4 regions of the Desmospora activa DSM 45169 genome follow, and region 3 is predicted to be linked to each of the others. Evidence: riboswitches for the same ligand, from Rfam matches in the RefSeq annotation. Region 3 holds a riboswitch; each other region holds the start of a gene.
What was found. Region 3 has a riboswitch for S-adenosylmethionine ahead of C8J48_RS09785 (iron-containing alcohol dehydrogenase family protein). Riboswitches for the same ligand answer to the same signal wherever they lie in the genome.
Positions count from the first base shown of each region.

Region 1: linked by a shared signal. The riboswitch ahead of metX (homoserine O-acetyltransferase MetX) and the one ahead of C8J48_RS09785 (iron-containing alcohol dehydrogenase family protein) in region 3 are both predicted to bind S-adenosylmethionine.
Region 2: linked by a shared signal. The riboswitch ahead of C8J48_RS10610 (aminotransferase class I/II-fold pyridoxal phosphate-dependent enzyme) and the one ahead of C8J48_RS09785 (iron-containing alcohol dehydrogenase family protein) in region 3 are both predicted to bind S-adenosylmethionine.
Region 4: linked by a shared signal. The riboswitch ahead of C8J48_RS12985 (homoserine dehydrogenase) and the one ahead of C8J48_RS09785 (iron-containing alcohol dehydrogenase family protein) in region 3 are both predicted to bind S-adenosylmethionine.

Region 1 is NZ_PZZP01000001.1:778,399-782,822, forward strand. It holds gene C8J48_RS03760 (ABC transporter permease) at 1-404, shown strand, start outside; gene C8J48_RS03770 (ABC transporter ATP-binding protein) at 536-1,558, shown strand; SAM riboswitch class I at 1,615-1,719, shown strand; gene metX (homoserine O-acetyltransferase MetX) at 1,829-2,935, shown strand; gene C8J48_RS03780 (succinate dehydrogenase cytochrome b558 subunit) at 3,202-3,852, shown strand; gene sdhA (succinate dehydrogenase flavoprotein subunit) at 3,871-4,424, shown strand, end outside.
Region 2 is NZ_PZZP01000001.1:2,184,384-2,188,807, reverse strand. It holds gene C8J48_RS10620 (LCP family glycopolymer transferase) at 1-98, opposite strand, end outside; gene C8J48_RS10615 (ornithine--oxo-acid transaminase) at 495-1,682, opposite strand; SAM riboswitch class I at 1,936-2,047, shown strand; gene C8J48_RS10610 (aminotransferase class I/II-fold pyridoxal phosphate-dependent enzyme) at 2,124-3,326, shown strand; gene C8J48_RS10605 (aminotransferase class I/II-fold pyridoxal phosphate-dependent enzyme) at 3,331-4,424, shown strand, end outside.
Region 3 is NZ_PZZP01000001.1:2,007,748-2,012,171, reverse strand. It holds gene C8J48_RS09795 (methionine ABC transporter ATP-binding protein) at 1-712, opposite strand, end outside; gene C8J48_RS09790 (MetQ/NlpA family ABC transporter substrate-binding protein) at 736-1,551, opposite strand; gene C8J48_RS09785 (iron-containing alcohol dehydrogenase family protein) at 1,548-2,648, opposite strand; SAM riboswitch class I at 2,722-2,830, opposite strand; gene C8J48_RS09780 (hypothetical protein) at 3,118-4,257, opposite strand.
Region 4 is NZ_PZZP01000001.1:2,692,137-2,696,560, reverse strand. It holds gene C8J48_RS12995 (helix-turn-helix domain-containing protein) at 1-260, opposite strand, end outside; gene C8J48_RS12990 (MGDG synthase family glycosyltransferase) at 556-1,677, shown strand; SAM riboswitch class I at 1,766-1,891, shown strand; gene C8J48_RS12985 (homoserine dehydrogenase) at 1,978-3,282, shown strand; gene C8J48_RS12980 (Asp23/Gls24 family envelope stress response protein) at 3,617-4,003, opposite strand; gene rlmD (23S rRNA (uracil(1939)-C(5))-methyltransferase RlmD) at 4,203-4,424, shown strand, end outside.

The sequences.
Region 1 (4,424 bases), 1.2 Mb from region 3:
TAACCGCCACCGGTTGGCTCAATATGGCCCGTCTTGTCAGAGGGCAGGTGTTGCAGTTAAAACAACAGGAATTTGTATTAGCTGCCCGCACCCTAGGGGCCGATACTCGCAGGCTGATGCAAAAGCATTTGATCCCAAATGCGATGGGACCGATCATTGTCATGCTCACCTTTACGGTTCCCAGCGCCATCTTTGCGGAAGCATTTCTCAGCTTCTTAGGTCTAGGGGTGCAAGCGCCGATCGCCAGCTGGGGCACCATGATCAACGATGCCTTGGTGGTGATTTTGTCCGATGAATGGTGGCGTCTCTTTTTCCCGGCCTTTATGCTTAGCTTGACGCTGCTGGCTTTTAACGCCCTGGGAGACGGTTTGCGCGATGCGTTGGACCCCAAAATGCGAAAATAGGGAAATAGGGCATTTACCCAAAGGAGAGGTAGCCCTAAAGGACTACGTATTAGAAGGGGCTTTGCCCGAAGGAGAGGTAGCCCTAAAGGACAACGCATTAGAAGGGGCTTTGCCCGAAGGAGTGGTAGGCGATGGAATCTATATTGGAGATTAAAAATTTAAAGGTCACCTTTCATACCCATGCCGGTCCTGTGCACGCCGTTCGTGGAGTCAATCTAAAAGTAGGCAAAGGAGAAGCATTGGCCATCGTAGGAGAGTCGGGCAGTGGAAAAAGTGTGACCGCACAAGCGATTCTCCGCTTGATTCCCTCTCCCCCTGGGCAGATGGAGGAAGGTGAGATTCTCTTTGCCGGGCGTGATCTCGCACGGGTGTCGGAGTGGGAGATGTTTCGGATTCGTGGCTCGGAGATCGGAATGGTATTTCAGGACCCGATGACCTCGTTAAACCCGACCATGACAGTAGGGAAGCAAATAATGGAGGGGCTGATGTGGCATCAACAGCTCACCCGGGAAGATGCACGGCAAAAAGCGGTGGAAATGCTGCGACTGGTAGGCATTCCTACGCCGGAGAAGCGGGTGAATCAATTTCCGCACGAATTTAGCGGGGGGATGAGGCAGCGGGCGATGATCGCCATCGCCCTCTCCTGCAATCCAAAGGTTTTAATCGCCGATGAACCGACGACTGCCCTCGATGTAACGATCCAAGCGCAGATTCTAGAGCTGATGAAGGAGCTTCAGGAGAAAACGGAGACTGCCATCATTTTGATCACCCATGATCTAGGGGTTGTAGCGGAAATGGCGCAACAGGTGGCGGTGATGTACGGCGGAAAAGTGGTGGAGTCCGGCAGAGTGGAAGAGATCTTTCATCACTCCCGTCACCCCTACACTTGGGGGTTGATGGCCTCTATGCCGCGGCTAGATTGGAAACGGGAGGAGGAGTTGACCCCGATTCCCGGTTCACCGCCGGATCTGTTTGATCCTCCCCTGGGTTGCCCTTTTGCCGATCGTTGTCCACATGCGATGCATATTTGCCATGATGAAATGCCGGAGGTGTACTCTGTTTCGGAAGATCATCAGGTAGCGTGTTGGTTGGAACACCCTCAGGCCACACCTGTGAGTCAAACACCCCAGGTACAAATTCGGGCACGTGGGTAATACGGCTTGACAGTAAAGTTAAAACCATCTTATCATAAGGAAAATCATAAACCTTCTTCTTATCCAGAGCGGTTGAGGGACTGGCCCGATGACACTGCGGCAACCACCCTATCAGGGAAAGGTGCCAACTCCTGCTGGACATATGTCCAGGAAGATGGGAAGAGGGGCGGGACATGTGTGTATGCGCAGCCCGGCCTCTTCCATTTGGGAAGGTGCCGGGCTTTTTGCTTGATAATACTCAGCGCGCGGAATGGTCGAGGAGGATTGTAAATGAAAACAGCGGAAAAGGGCGTGGAACGGCGACAGGTGCGCGTTGATCGGTTTTTGCTGGAGTGCGGAAAAGAGTTGACGGCAGTGGAAGTGGCGGTAGAAATCGCAGGAGCTTGGAAGCCGGGACAGGATAATGTGATTCTAATTTGTCACGCCTTGACAGGAGATGCTCATGCTGTCGGGGATGAAAGGGATCCAGGTTGGTGGGATGAACTGGTGGGAAGGGGAAAACCGCTCGATACCGACCGCTTCGCCATGATTACGATGAATGTGTTGGGGGGATGCAACGGCACGACCGGTCCCGCCTCTATCTGTCCACAGAGCGGTCGTCCCTATGGATCTTCCTTTCCATTGGTGACGATTCGGGATATGGTGCGGTTACAACGACAAGTTTTAGCACAAATGAAGGTGGATCACTTGCAGGCGATTGTTGGCGGATCAATGGGAGGCATGATGGTGTTGGAGTGGGGGATACTATATCCCGAAATGTCGCGGCGGCTGATTCCGATTGCGACAGCACCATCGCTAAATGCTATGGCAATCGCCTTTAACGAGATTGCCCGTCAGGCCATTCGGTCAGATCCTGCTTTTGCAGGAGGAGATTACTATCCGGACTCAGGACCGATCCGGGGGTTGGCGGTTGCGCGGATGGTGGGGATGGTCACTTATCGCACTCCGCGGTTGTTTGAGCACCGTTTCGGTCGAAATTTGCAGCGAAGTGGACCGTTATTGAACCAGGAGAGCCTGTTTCAAGTGGAGAGTTATCTTCGCTATCAAGGAAATAAGCTGGTGGACCGCTTTGACGCTAATAGTTATCTGACATTGTTGAAGGCAATGGATACCCATGATATCGGACGGGGACGGGAAGGAGCCCGACGGGCTTTAGCTCGGGTGCAAGCGGCGGTCTTGGTAATTGGAATCGAAGATGACCAACTGTTTCCGGCGTATCAACAGCGAGAATTGCACCGTTGGCTGATTGCGGAGGGAAAGGAGAGCTACCTGTTTACCTTTCCTTCGGATTACGGCCATGATGCTTTTTTGGTCCAGTTTGATAAATTGGCTCCTCCCATTCAGGCTTTTCTCTCGGATACGGTACCCACCGTTTAAAAATGTGACGATTTGGTGGATATCAAAATGAATAAAAGCCCATTTTATCTTGTGTAGAGGTATACCTTTCCAATATGTGAGAATCCCTTACCTTGACGCTCTAGGAAGCTTGGGAGTACAATAAATGTGGCAAATGCGTTAAAACTTCTTGCCTATTGAATAGTTTTTGTTGGTTACCGGCGCTCTGCCGGTAATGCTATGAGCAAAGAAGTTTTACGTATTTAAGGATTTCATCGATTTTATTAGGGGTAAATGGGGGGCAAGTGATGAGTAAGCACCGTAGTTTTTTCAACCGGCGGCTTCACTCTTTACTGGGTGTAATCCCGGTTGGCTTTTTTTTGCTTGAGCACCTATGGACGAACCACTATGCGACCCAAGGTGCTGATGTGTATCAGGAGAAAGTGGAGTGGCTATGGAGCATTCCATTTTTGCCGTTGTTGGAGATTTTCTTTATCTTCTTGCCGTTGCTGTATCATGGTGTTTACGGTTTGTACATCGCGTTTACGGCTCAAAATAATCTAAAGAGCTACAGTACGTTTCGTAACATCATGTTTATGTTGCAACGTGTAACCGGTGTCATTACGCTTATTTTTGTTACCTTACACGTTTGGCAGACGCGTGTGCAAGTGGCATTGGCCGATATGTCGGCACAAGATTTAACCGTGCACACCGCCGATATTTTGGCCAGTAATGTTAATGTGGTTTTGTATGTGATCGGTGTGGTGGCCGCTGTCTTCCATTTTAGCAACGGCATGTGGTCTTTCCTCGTCACTTGGGGAGTTACTGTCGGGCCGCGTTCCCAACGCATCTCTTCCTATGTATGGGCCGGGGTGTTTGTGATCGTTACCTATTTGGGAGTGGCTGCGATTTTATCCTTTGCTGATCCTTCGTTTACCAATGAGTTGGCTCAACGCTAAGAAAGGGGCACTGCCGATATGAAAGAAAAAGTTGTAATCGTGGGCGGCGGCCTCGCGGGCTTGATGGCCGCAATCAAAGTGGCCGAGGCGGGAGCTGACGTCGATCTCTTTTCCATCGTTCCTGTCCGTCGTTCCCATTCCGTTTGCGCCCAAGGTGGTATCAACGGTGCCGTCAATACCAAAGGGGAAGGGGATTCTCCCTGGGAACACTTTGATGATACCGTTTACGGCGGAGACTTCCTCGCCAACCAGCCGCCGGTAAAAGCGATGACTGAAGCGGCACCGGGGATTATCTACCTGATGGACCGGATGGGGGTTCCCTTTAACCGGACACCGGAGGGGTTATTGGATTTCCGACGCTTTGGCGGAACAAAGCACCATCGCACCGCCTTTGCCGGGGCAACCACCGGACAACAGCTGCTGTACGCCTTGGATGAGCAAGTACGCCGGTGGGAAGCAGCGGGCAATGTTACTAAGTATGAGCAATGGGAATTTACATCCCTCATCTTGGATGAAGAAGGCCGCTGTCGTGGGATTGTAGCCCAGGATCGTCGCAGCATGGAAATTCAATC
Region 2 (4,424 bases), 180 kb from region 3:
TAGACGATACAACCGGAACCGATCAGTATAATGGTGAAACAGATTAACAACACCCGAAGCCATGGTTTTTTCTTCTTATGTTTTTGCACCCGGCTCATTTCGGTTTGGATAAGTCATCCCCCGCTTTCGTATCCAGCTTACTTTTTAGAAAATCCCCCTTTTTTAAGCTATCTGTAGGTATGAAGTAAAAGAATGGTCAATAAAATACATGAATACCAAAACAGCACGTACAGGTTGTACGGGCTGAAAATCGTATTGGGTAGCAATCCCTCTTTTATATTAATACATGATGTGAGGAGATTTGACAATCGGTATGAAGGCTGATTGTCTGCTCATACTTTTGATTAAGGGCGTATAGATACCCTATTTTAGGTATAAAGGATATATTTCGGAATTTGACATCCTTTCCCCTTCATTGGATTAAAAAGGGGCTGTATCAAAAGGAAAATGAATCCTTTTTGGTACAGTCCCAGATCGGTTTATGACGATCATATTTAGAGAATGGTACGCACTTTTTCCAGCGCCCAATCCAATTCTTCTCGAGTGATGGTTAGCGGTGGGGCGAAGCGGATGGTATTTTCATGAGTTTCTTTACATAACAGTCCACCGTCCGCTAACTGTTCACAATAGGAGCGGGCGGGGACGTGCAGTTCCACACCGATAAAGAGCCCTTTTCCGCGCACTTCTTTGATCACGGAGTTATCAATCGTTCTCAGTTCGTGTAAAAAATACTCTCCTAGCTCACGGGAGCGCTGCGGTAGATCGTCCTCCACCATGACATCCAAAGCTGCGATTGAAACAGCACAAGCCAGCGGGTTCCCACCAAAGGTAGATCCATGGGAACCAGGTTCAAAAACACCGAGAATCTCCTCGTCGGCGGCAACGGCGGAGATGGGTAGAATCCCACCGCCAAGGGCTTTTCCCATGATAATTAAATCCGGTTTTACTTCTTCCCAATCACAGGCAAACAGTTGACCGGTCCGTCCAAACCCGGTCTGGATTTCATCAGCGGCAAACAGTACACGGTTTTCGCGGCAGATGGCGGCAGCATTTTTAAGGGATCCTGGTGGGGGTACGATCACACCCGCCTCTCCCTGGATCGGCTCCACCAAAAAAGCGGCGGTATTTGGAGTGATGGCTCGGCGCAGGGCTTCTTCATCTCCGTAGGGGATCACCTTGATTCCAGGAAGCAGGGGACCGAAACCGCGTTTGTATTCATCGTTGGAAGAGAGGGAGACGGCAGCCAGGGTGCGACCATGGAAGTTCTCTTCACAGACGATGATTTCCGCCTGGTCCGCGGGGACTCCTTTTGCATCGTAGGCCCAGCGGCGCACCGCTTTGATGGCGGTTTCAACCGCTTCCGCCCCGGTGTTCATCGGCAATACCATCGATTTACCTGTCAATTGGGACACCCGTTGGTAAAAAAGTCCCAGTTGGTCATTGTGAAATGCGCGGGAAGTGAGGGTTACTTTATCCGCCTGCTCTTTTAAGGCTTGGATCAGTCGCGGATGGCGGTGGCCGTGGTTGAGGGCGGAATATGCGCTCAACATATCCATATATCGGTTGCCGTCTGCATCTTCCACCCACACCCCTTCCGCCTTTGCGATGACGATCGGCAGCGGGTGGTAGTTGTGGGCGCCATATTTTTCCGTCAATTGGATCATGGTTTGATTTTGTGACATTCGGATTCCTCCTTGCGACGCGGGATAGCCGCTCTGCTCGATGGGGCTCACTTTTTTAGTGTATACCAGCAAGCCCCATCTAGAGAAGGTTTTGCAGTGAAATGAATAATATTACGGTCAGCTGTATAGTATTGTGTTGCATTTGCTAAATCATGATCCCTTTTTTGTAATCTGCTCTTGACGATGCACCTGGACCTCGATATAATGAAACACAAGTTTTATGCATTGTGCGACAATTTTATAGGTAAACTGTCTCTTATCAAGAGCGGCGGAGGGAACGAGCCCGATGAAGCCCGGCAACCCCGACAGATGTGTCGGAAGGTGCCAATTCTCGCAGGTCCGGTTAGGGATCTGACAGATAAGGGGGGAGAATCCCTGAAACCATCCCTTCCTTATCGGAAGGGTTTTTAATTTGGAGGATAAAGCAAGGGAGAGAGAACGATGGATCGAGATCGATGTCATCATAACCAGGAACGTTTACACCGGGAGACACTGTTGGCCCAGATTGGAAACGGTCGGGAGGAGCGAACAGGGGCAGTCAGCTTTCCCGTTTATCACTCTACTGCTTACCAACATCCGGCGTTAGGTGAATCGACGGGGTATGATTATACCCGTACCGCCAACCCCACCCGCACAATCTTGGAAGATGCGATTGCTGAATTGGAAGGCGGCGATGCCGGTTTTGCGACCAGCTCCGGCATGGCGGCGATTCAAACGGTGATGGGCCTTTTTTCGCAGGGGGATCACCTCATTGTTTCGTTGGATTTGTACGGCGGAACCTATCGTTTATTTGAAGAGGTGTTAAGCCGATACGGTTTATCTTTCAGTTATGTTGACCTTAGGGATGTAGAAGCGGTAAAGGCGGCGGCTACTCCTCATACCAGGGGGATTTTTGTCGAATCACCCACCAATCCCTTGATGCGGGTGACGAATATTAAGGCCATCTGCGATATCGCCAATAAGTGGGGTTGGCTTTCTATCGTCGATAACACCTTTATGACACCCTATTGTCAGCGTCCGTTGGCGCTGGGAGCGGATGTGGTCCTACACAGTGGTACCAAATACTTAGGCGGTCACAATGATGTGCTAGCGGGGTTGATTGTCACTAAGGGAGAGGAATTATCCGCTAAAGTGGCTGCCTTACACAACGGAATTGGAGCGGTCCTCTCCCCCCAGGACTCGTGGTTGTTGATGCGCGGGATGAAGACATTGGCCCTGCGGATGGAAAAACATCAGGAAAATGCGATGGCATTGGCACAGTTTTTGCAGAACCATCCCGCAGTGGATGAGGTGTTTTATCCCTCCCTCGACCCTGAGGAACGAAAGATACAGGAAGCACAGAGCGACGGATTTGGCGGAATGCTCTCCTTCCGCATCCGCGAGGCGGAGTGGGTACCGGAATTTCTACGCTACCTGCGTTTGATCTCCTTCGCCGAAAGTTTAGGGGGAGTGGAAAGCTTGGTTACTTATCCCGCCACCCAGACCCACGCCGACATTCCTGAACCGATACGGCGTAAAGTGGGTGTTTGTGATCGGTTGTTGCGCCTGTCAGTGGGAATTGAGCATTTGAACGATCTGACCGCCGACCTGTCTTATGCTTTGGACCAAGCCCGCTCGACGGTTACCACGGGAAAGGGTGTGTAAAGCGATGAAGTTTGAAACACGGTTACTGCACAACGGCAACGAAATTGATCCGATTACTGGGGCGGCCAGTATCCCGTTGTATCAGGCCTCCACTTTTCACCAAGCGGATGTGGACCAGCCCGGTGTCTATGATTATGCCCGCTCCGGCAACCCTACCCGCCACGCGTTGGAAGAGACGATTGCTCAGTTGGAAGGTGGGTGTCGCGGGTTTGCCTTCGCTTCCGGAATGGCGGCGATCTCCAGTACTTTGTTTCTCTTTTCCACCGGGGATCATTTGGTTGTCTCCAACGATCTGTACGGGGGAACCTTTCGCGTTCTGACCGAAGTGTTGCCGCGGATGGGGATTGAGGCCGATTTTGTGGATACGACTGATCTGGCGGCGGTAGAGGCAGCGGTCAAACCTCATACTCGAGCCATTTATGTGGAAACCCCTTCTAATCCTACGCTTAAAGTGACCGATTTACGGGGGATCGCCGAGATTGCCCAGCGCCATGGTCTGCTCACTGTTGTTGATAATACCTTTCTCACCCCGTATTTTCAGCGTCCCTTGGAGCTGGGGGCAGATATTGTCATTCACAGCGCAACCAAATTTATCGGTGGCCACAGCGATGTCGTCTCCGGATTGGTAGCGGTAAAAGATGTGGATGTGGCAAACCGCCTCTATGGATTGCAAAATGCCTTGGGTGCGGTGTTGGGTGTGCAGGATTCTTGGCTGACGATGCGGGGGTTAAAAACCTTGGCCACCCGGATGGAAGCGGCTACTGCTTCTGCTGAACGTATTGCAAAAGCCCTTTCCCGCCATCCACAAGTTAAACACGTCTACTACACCGGCTTGCCCGATCACCCCGGTCATCAGCTACAAGCGTCACAGGCGAGTGGCCATGGCGCGGTTCTCTCCTTTGATCTGGGAAGCGGGGAAAAGGTGAGGGAAGTGTTGTCACAAGTGAAACTTCCTCTCGTCGCCGTCAGTTTAGGGGCGGTGGAAAGCATTCTCTCGTACCCCGCCCGTATGTCTCATGCCGCTATGCCGCGGTCGGAACGGGAAGTCAGAGGCGTGACCGAGGGCTTATTGCGCCTCTCCGTCGGCTTGGAGGATGC
Region 3 (4,424 bases):
TGGTGGTGGGATGTTGTGCCTCGGTAAAAATGGTTAGCACATCCCCCTGTTCCACGATCTCTCCATCTTCCATTACCGCCATGCGATCGCATACTTTTTGGATGACGGCCATCTCATGGGTGATCAACAGGATGGTGATGCCCAATTCCTCGTTGATCTTCAGCAACAATTGCAGAATCGATTCTGTCGTATCGGGGTCCAAGGCACTAGTGGCTTCGTCACTCAACAATACCTCTGGTTCATGGGAGAGGGCGCGGGCGATGGCCACCCGCTGTTTTTGACCGCCCGACAGTTGCGCCGGATATGCGTCTTTCCGTTCAGTTAAGCCTACAATATCCAGATAAGTGTCTACTCGCCGTTCCACTTCTTGCTTGGAGTGTCCGGCCAAACGAAGCGGGATGGCGATGTTGTCTCGAACCGTCGCCGTTTTTAGCAAATGAAAGCCTTGAAAGATCATCCCGATCCGTTTACGCGCCTCCCGCAATCGCTGGGGGGAGAGGGCGGTCAACTCCTCGTCGCCAACTACTACCGTACCTTCTGTCGGCCGTTCCAACAGGTTGACACAACGGATCAGGGTGCTCTTGCCTGCGCCACTGTAGCCGACCACTCCAAAGATCTCACCCTTTTTTACATGGAGGGAGACCTGATTTAAAGCTTTGACAGCCCCTTTTTTCGTTTGGAATGTCTTGCTGATCTCCGTTAATCGGATCATGGGAATCTCCTTTCACGCTGCCCTTACCACGAGGGAAGGACGGATCCTTCGTATTTTTCCTGAATAAAGGCTTTTACTTCTTCGGAATGATACGCTTTTTCCAGCTTCTTCAGGACGGAATCATCCTTATTTTCGGTACGGACGGCCATCAGGTTGACGTGGGGAGAGTCTTTTCCCTCGATAAAAATGGAATCCTCTGTTGGAACAAAGCCGTGTTCAATGGCAAAATTGGTGTTAATCGCCGCTGCGTCCAACTCGCTCAGTTGTCGCGGAATTTGAGAAGCTTCTAATTCCACAAACTGAACGTTCTTTGGATTATCTACGATATCCGCTGGAGTGGCGAGTGTCCCGGAATCTTCTTTTAACTTGATCACACCGGCCTTTTCAAACAATTGCAGGCCGCGGGCTTCGTTGACGGGATCATTGGGAACACCTAGTTTTGCTCCCTTGGGAATCTTTTTGATATCCTCGATCTTGTCGGAATAGATGCCCATGGGGAACGTGACGGTATCAAATACGGCCACTATATCCAGGTTGCGATCTTCCTTGAATTGTTCCAAATAGGGGTGTGTTTGGAAGCTGTTTGCGTCCAATTCATTTTCCGCTAAAGCGACATTGGGCATCACATATTCATTAAACACTTTCAGCTCAATCTCAAGACCGTCTTCAGCGGCTACTTCCTTCACTTTTTCCATAATCTCTTCATGGGGGCCGGCGGTAACGCCAATGACCAGTTTATCGTCGGGAAGTGGACCGCCGGATTGGTCAGCACCGCCGCCGCAAGCGGATAAAATTAAAATCAAGGCGGCTAAGCCGGCAAAACGGGTGAGTGATTTCATTGTGTTGTCTCCTCTCGGATTGCATTTGTCAATGGTTCTAATCGTTGAAAGGCGTCAATCAGATCCTCTACGGTAACATTGTCGTCCATGAGATGGATCGACTCTTCTGGTGCCAGTGTGGCTTGTGCCAGGGTTAGGAGTTGATCGTGATCAGTGGGGTCCAATCCCAGCTCAGTCAAGGAAGAAGGGAGTCCCACGTTGTGATAGAAGGGAAGGAGGCGCTTGATTTCCTGCTCTTGTTGCAACAGAGCCAGTTGTACCAAAATTCCATATGCCACTTTATCCCCGTGCAGCCACCGGTCAGTTGTCGGTAGTCGAGTAAGGCCGTTATGAACGGAGTGGGCGGCAGCGGTGCGGCCGTATCGTTCAGCAAAGCCGCCCACGGTTCCACCCAGCACCAAAATGGCATCCACCACCCGTTGAAAAGCGGGGGTTACCTGCTGCTGTTTGGCGGTGTGCAATGCTTCCTCCCCGTCGGCCAGCAACACTTCGCGGCAGAGGAGAGCGGCCTTTAAACCCATCCGGACCGGTACGGGCGGATGGTCAAGGGAGGTGGCGAGCACTTCTGCTTCATACCATTTGGCCAGTGTGTCACCGATACCGGCACGCAGCCCGGTCAGCGGAGCTCGCACCAGAATTTCCGGTTCTACCCATACGGCAGTGGGAGCATGGGGATGAATATCATAGCGGATAAACGAACCGCTCTCATCATAATAGACACTCAAAGGCGTATAGGCCGCACAAGTGGCGGGAAAGGTGGGGATCAACAGATGGGGTAGCCCGATTTGGTTGGCGACCGCTTTGGTGATATCCATCCCTTTGCCGCCACCCACCCCGATGATGATATCCGTCTGTGCAGCGGATATCTGTTGTACCAATCGCTTCACTTCCTGATCGGTACACTTCCCTCGATAAGGCACCTCTTTGCATCGGTCCAAGATTGTAGGAGGAAGATAAGGGTGGGCCGCCTCCCAAGAGGGTTCGCCGTGAATCAAAGCTCCTCGTCTCCACCCCCGTTCCTCCCACAGTGACTCCAATCGGTCTAATACGCCGTTTTCGTGCAGATAATGATCCGGTCCCGGCCGTACAGGAATCATTCTCATTCCTCCCATCACAATAGAAAATCGCTTCCCTGATAAGAGGGAAGCGATGGGGTTCTCAGTCGCTTTCCTCTTATCTATCAGGATCAAAACATCCTGCAGGAATTGGCACCTATACTGCAGATACAGTCGGTTGCCGGGCGTCATCGGGCCAGTCCCTCAGCCTCTCTGGATAAGAGTTTAGTCGTATATCGTTTTTCTGATCATTGCGATTGGAATTACTACGGATTATAGAGCGACTCTGACAAAGCGTCAAGCGTAAGGGGGATAGTTGTTTAATTCGGACAGTTGGAAGCCTTTTCAAGGGAGCTTTCATAAGAAATCACGGCTGTAGTGAAAATGGTCTGTGTTCAGTTGGTTAGGTAGTATACAGCGGAAGGATTGATTGATGATTTGACAGAATGCAAACGGGAGGGTTTCGACTACAGGGAATCGATTATTTCGAAATATAAGCCGATTGCTGGGATTATTGATTCCGCCGTGCTAGCCATGTTTCATCCCCTTCCATTCCATACTGGGCAATTAACCGGATCCATTTCTCTTCCGCCTCGTACCAAGCAGCCGTATTTTTATAAGATTCAATCGATCGAAACAGGTCGGCAAAAGCATGGAAAGGGAAGTCATCGGTACAGATATGACGCTTGGAGTAGATGTCCATCGGTGCATCACAAGCGTGGTATCTCCCCGTCTCCGCTTCATAAGACCAAGTAAAGTGTGGTTTATATGTTGCGATACGATCGAGCTGTTCAATCTCCTCTTCACGGAATAAATGGAGAGAACGCCAAGCTGCCTTAATCATTTTACTGATTTCCCCTTCATCCTCTTCTTTGGTTATGGGGGCAAAACGTAACAATAGCAGGAAAGGAACGACAAAGTGATCCGGGTAACGGATTGTTAAAAAGTATATAAGTGGTTTAAACTCAGCCCACCTTAATACATGTGGACGCCAATGTGCTGCATCGTCCCATCCCAATCGATATGGATGATCAAGGGAGGGGTGTTTGAACAATAACATCGATTGAAATATTTTATCGCCAATATCCACTAATAATCCGATTTTTGGTTCAATTTCAAAGTAAATGGGCTTCGCTAACGCAGGATAGATGAGTGCTTCTTCGTCTTTCACCTCATTATCACTTGTAAAACGAGCGTACTCATTCCAAAAGTTTTTTTGCTTAAAAACCGTCTTCCATAAATCGTATTCATCGATGACTTCGATATCGATTTGGTAATGATGTACGATGCGGTTCATTTTACTCTGTTGAGTTAACGTATCATAAAGGTCCTCATGACTCACTTCGTTTATACGCGCACGTATCACCTGCTCATCTGTTTGTGGAAAGCGAATAATCACATGGCAAAAAAAAGACATCAAAAACTGTATTAACACCAAACAGCGCGGATCTTTTCTACTTTTGGCATAATAGATCGACACCGTATTCTCTTCTTTGGCTTTGTTACAAGCACATTCATAGGCGGATCGTTCAAAAGATAGGGCCAACAATGGGATCAGATCAGCTAGTAACTTATCAGTGTCCGTTGGATTTAATGTCAATTGATATTGCATGATCCCTGCATATTTGTCCAACATTTGTTCTTCATTCATCACAAATCCCTCGCTCAACCAACGCTTTTTTTATACGTCTTCGGACAACTCTTTCGCATCGGCTTCAATGGAAGATTAAATGGTGTAGGTCAGTCCATTCACATTACTAAGAACACTCATTTCACCCCTATACCATGATAGTTTATCATAAGATCATATGTTTGTAT
Region 4 (4,424 bases), 680 kb from region 3:
GCTGCGATCAGACGATGGGCGATCTCTTCTTGTTCGCTTTGATTATTGGCCATCATCTGTTGAAGATCCGTCATGCTTACGTTTAACTTTGTAAGCAAATAATCAATTTTCTGCGTGTTCACATGGGGAAGGCCACGCTCGATATTACTGATGGTGGCAGGAGAAATATTGGTGTCTGCCAAATCTTCTAGGCGAAGGCCTCGTTCTTTTCGGACTTTGCGAATAAGCTCTCCCACTTCGTGCATACGTAAGATATCCACTCTTCCACCCTCTTCAACAGTTACCGAAGTCTAATTGGACAAAATTATATCATAGCAATTTTTTAAAAATCAGGGGATTGAAAGAGGTAAATCTTACCGCAAAAAGAAATGCGTCAAATCAAGGGATTTTTAAACGCATATTTACTGGTATATTGAATTAATAGAAACATATACAAATTATAGAGTGAAGGAAAAGCAATCGTCACCATTAATATTTTGTTTAATCCTTGTTAACATCCCCTTTTTTTGGAGTGAAATCGTGCATAATAAAGGTATAAAGCTAGGAGGGAAACGGATGGAACGGATCATCATTTTAACAATGGGTTTCGGTTCCGGGCACAATGCCGCTGCAAAGGCGTTGCAGGAAGAGTACGAAGCTCGGGGAGTACCAGCTGAAGTGATCGATTTACTGGAGTTGGTCCCCGGTTCTGTGCATCCGTTTTTGCAATCGGGTTATAACCGGATGCTGAGTCGTTTTCCCTTTGTCTACTCCTATTTGTATGATCGGACCAATCATTCCGCCTGGTTGCGGACCTTTTCCTCGGAGATCATCGAAAAAACCGGTTGGATGATCCGCCATAAAGTAAACCGGTTGTTGTATCGCTTTGCACCGACACGGGTGGTGAGCACCCATCCCTTTAGCCTGTTGCTGTTGCCGTCCCGTTGGCGCTCTCTGCCGACGGTGGGTGTGTTGACGGATTATGAGTTGCATCCCCTGTGGTTGATGGAAGCGCCGGATCTGTTATGCGTACCCGCCCGTCTGCTGACATCGGAGCAGCGAAAGTGGCTCTCCTGGAAGTGGGGGGGACAGTTAGTGGAAACGGGGATTCCCTATAGCCACCGATTCCGGGAATCGGTTTCCGCTTATGAAGCGAAAAAGCGACTGGGAGCCGATCCCAACCGCCCGTTGGTTCTACTGATGGGAGGGGGACTGGGCTGTGGTCCATTGGCCAAGTTGGCGCAAACCCTAGCGAACTTTACTGGGGAATTTCAATTATGGGTACTGGTCGGATCCAATCGAAAGCTGTGGAAGCAGCTCTCCGACTTTGCAGCGAATAAAGATGTTCGCATCTATGGTACCCGCGATGATATGCCCCTCCTGATGGATGCTGCCGAAGTCTTGGTAACAAAACCGGGAGGTTTAACGGTGACAGAGGCGATGATTAAAGGCGTACCGTTGATTTTGTTTGAAGCTTTGCCCGGTCAAGAAAGGGCTAATTTGGCTCATGTTGTGCGTCACGGTGCCGCCAGGGCGGCAACACCGGATACATTGGCGGAAGAGGTGGTCCGATTGATCCGGCAACCTTCCCTACGTGATTCGATGTCCGACAAACTAGAGTTGTTGGCTTCCCCCGATTCAACGAGACAGATTGTTGATCGCTCTCTTTACTCCCAGTCATGGAACTCCGCTCTCTGAACCTTTGGCCAGAGGCGGTTTTTTTGTTTGACAGAATGATCGAGCTGTTGCATAATACTTGGTATTACTCATAATCGAACATGAAAACTCGTTATCCAGAGTGGTGGAGGGACTGGCCCGATGAAGCCCGGCAACCGTCCGATCCGGAATCACAGATTCCGGGAGGGAAATGGTGCCAATTCCTGCTGCGCCTGCGGGTGTGGAGAGATAAGGAGTGGACGGTTTAAACCGCTGTTCTATCAGCAACCCCACCCCCTCCTTATCGGAGAGGGTATTTTTATTTACAGGGGAGGGATCGTGGTGCGACGAATCGGGGTGGGCCTGTTGGGCTTGGGAACCGTCGGGACTGGTGTTTTTAAGACATTGGAGAGTAATCGGGATGTGATTGTGAAGCGAACAGGTCTATGGTTTGAGGTTCGCGGAATTTTAGTACGCGATACGGGAAAACAGCGCCGTGTGGCAGGAATACAATCGTTGCTCACAACCCGATTCGAGCGGTTGTTAGAGCAAAAGGTAGAGGTGGTGCTGGAGGCGATCGGGGGAGTGGAACCGGCCCGTACCTATGTGGAACGGGCATTGGTTGCAGGATGTCATGTTGTGACCGCCAACAAAGAACTGATCGCCAAGCACGGAGTTGAACTGGAGCGTCTTGCCCGCCAAAAAGGAGTGCAATTGTTGTATGAGGCCAGTGTTGGCGGAGGAATTCCGATATTGGGAAGCGTACGCCATCTGTTGAAAAGTAATCGCATCCATCGGTTTTCCGCCATTCTTAACGGCACGACCAACTATATTCTGACCAAAATGGAATCGGAACAAGTTTCTTTTGCACAGGCACTGGCAGACGCTCAAGGGCGAGGGTATGCAGAAGCAGATCCAAGCGCGGATGTGGATGGAGTGGATGCCGCCTATAAACTGGCGATCTTAGGACGATTGGCTTTTGAAACAACGATTCCTCCGGCCGAAATCTCCTGTCGGGGCATCCGGGATATTGCGCTGTCAGAGTTGGCGCTTGCCCGTTTGCTGGGGTATCGCATCAAGCTTTTGGCATTGGGTGTGCAGTATGGGGAAAAGGGTCCCATCTCACTCCAGGTAGGACCTACCCTACTTCCGCTCTCACACCCCTTGGCCCGGATCGAGGGTGTACACAACGCCGTCCGCTTGGAAGGGGATGTGGTGCAGGATGTGATGCTGGTCGGTCACGGTGCCGGGGAAAAACCGACAGCAAGCGCCATGGCGGAAGACTTGTGCAATGTGTTTCTTCTGCCGGGGGATCGACAGGATTCGTTGGCGGCGGCGACGTTGTTGCCGCCGGATGCGGGAGGATCTCGTTTTCTCTTTTTGGAGACCCGCGAATCGATTCCAGCGGAGGCTATACCCGCTTTACGGGAAACCCTTCGCCGCATTGGATTGGCTGTTATAGATATGGCGGTTCAGCCAAAGGACGGAAATTGCGTGGCCATGATATTACGGCGTTGGGATCCTTCCTATCCATCGGTGCTGTTGGCGGAATTAGGGTTCAATGTAAGTCGCGTGATCGATCGACCGGTGTTTGGAGTGGGGATTGAAGAGACGGCAGAAGCGATGTTGGAAACAACAATTTCATAACAACCTACACATTCGGGAATGTGAGTACCGTGTTGTGCTGGGACTGCATCAGCATGACTGGTGTGGTATGGGTAGCCGTCAGCCTGCCCTGATGTAACATCAATTCAAGATCAGAGATTCTGAGAATCGCTCGCATGACTGGATCGTTACAAGCTCACCGTTTCAATGGTAAGTCGTTGACGAGGATGCATGAAGGATTAATCTTGTTGAATTCAGATAATCAACGAGCCTGTCGTGGTCCGATTTCTTTTTACAAGGGAAAACCCGGCCGTCTACAAAAGTCGATGCCGGGTTTTTCGATGTAACTTTTTCTGGGGATATTGATTCCATCGGATTATCGTACACGTCCTCGCTCAGGCGGTGCTGCCGAAACTTCTTCCGGGAAGGAGACACCTTCGACATACATGACGACTTCCACTACACGCAATCCGGTCATATGCTGGATGGCGTTGCTGACATTTTGAATCACGTTTTCATAAACCTGTGGAACATTGCGACCATATTCCACAATCACCCGCAGGTCGATGGCCACTTCCTGCTCTCCCGCTTCCACCTCTACCCCTTTGGTGAGATTTTTGCGGCCGAGTCGCTCGCTGATTCCCTCTACTACTCCACCGCTCATCGCGGTAATGCCCTCAACTTCCATCGTGGCGATCCCAGCGATTGTTTCCAAGACATGCGTAGAAAATTTAAGACCGCCTCTCGGTTGGTAATCTGACATGGTGATACCCCCCTGACTATGGGATTGACGAATGGGCAGAAACCCCTTTCGTGGTTAGTATATCAAGAAGTATGTCGAATTTGGGCATTTCTTCACATTTCGATACAATGTAGTAGGGCCTTTTCGTTGTTAAGGTCTTACGTTAGCATGAGATAGGCTGGTTGATTATGCAAAAAATATACAGTGTCAGAAGGGTTATTTGAAAGCGAAGGGAAACGAGGAACAGATGATTTCGGATATACAGCTACAGATTGGGCAGATGATTCGTCTGCCGATCCGTAAGATGGGGATCAATGGTGAAGGGGTTGGCTATTATCGAAAGCAGGTTGTATTTGTCTCCGGAGGCATTCCAGGGGAATATTTGCTGGTAAAAGTGACCCGGGTGGAGAAACGTCATGCCTCTGCGCAAATTGTCAAACGC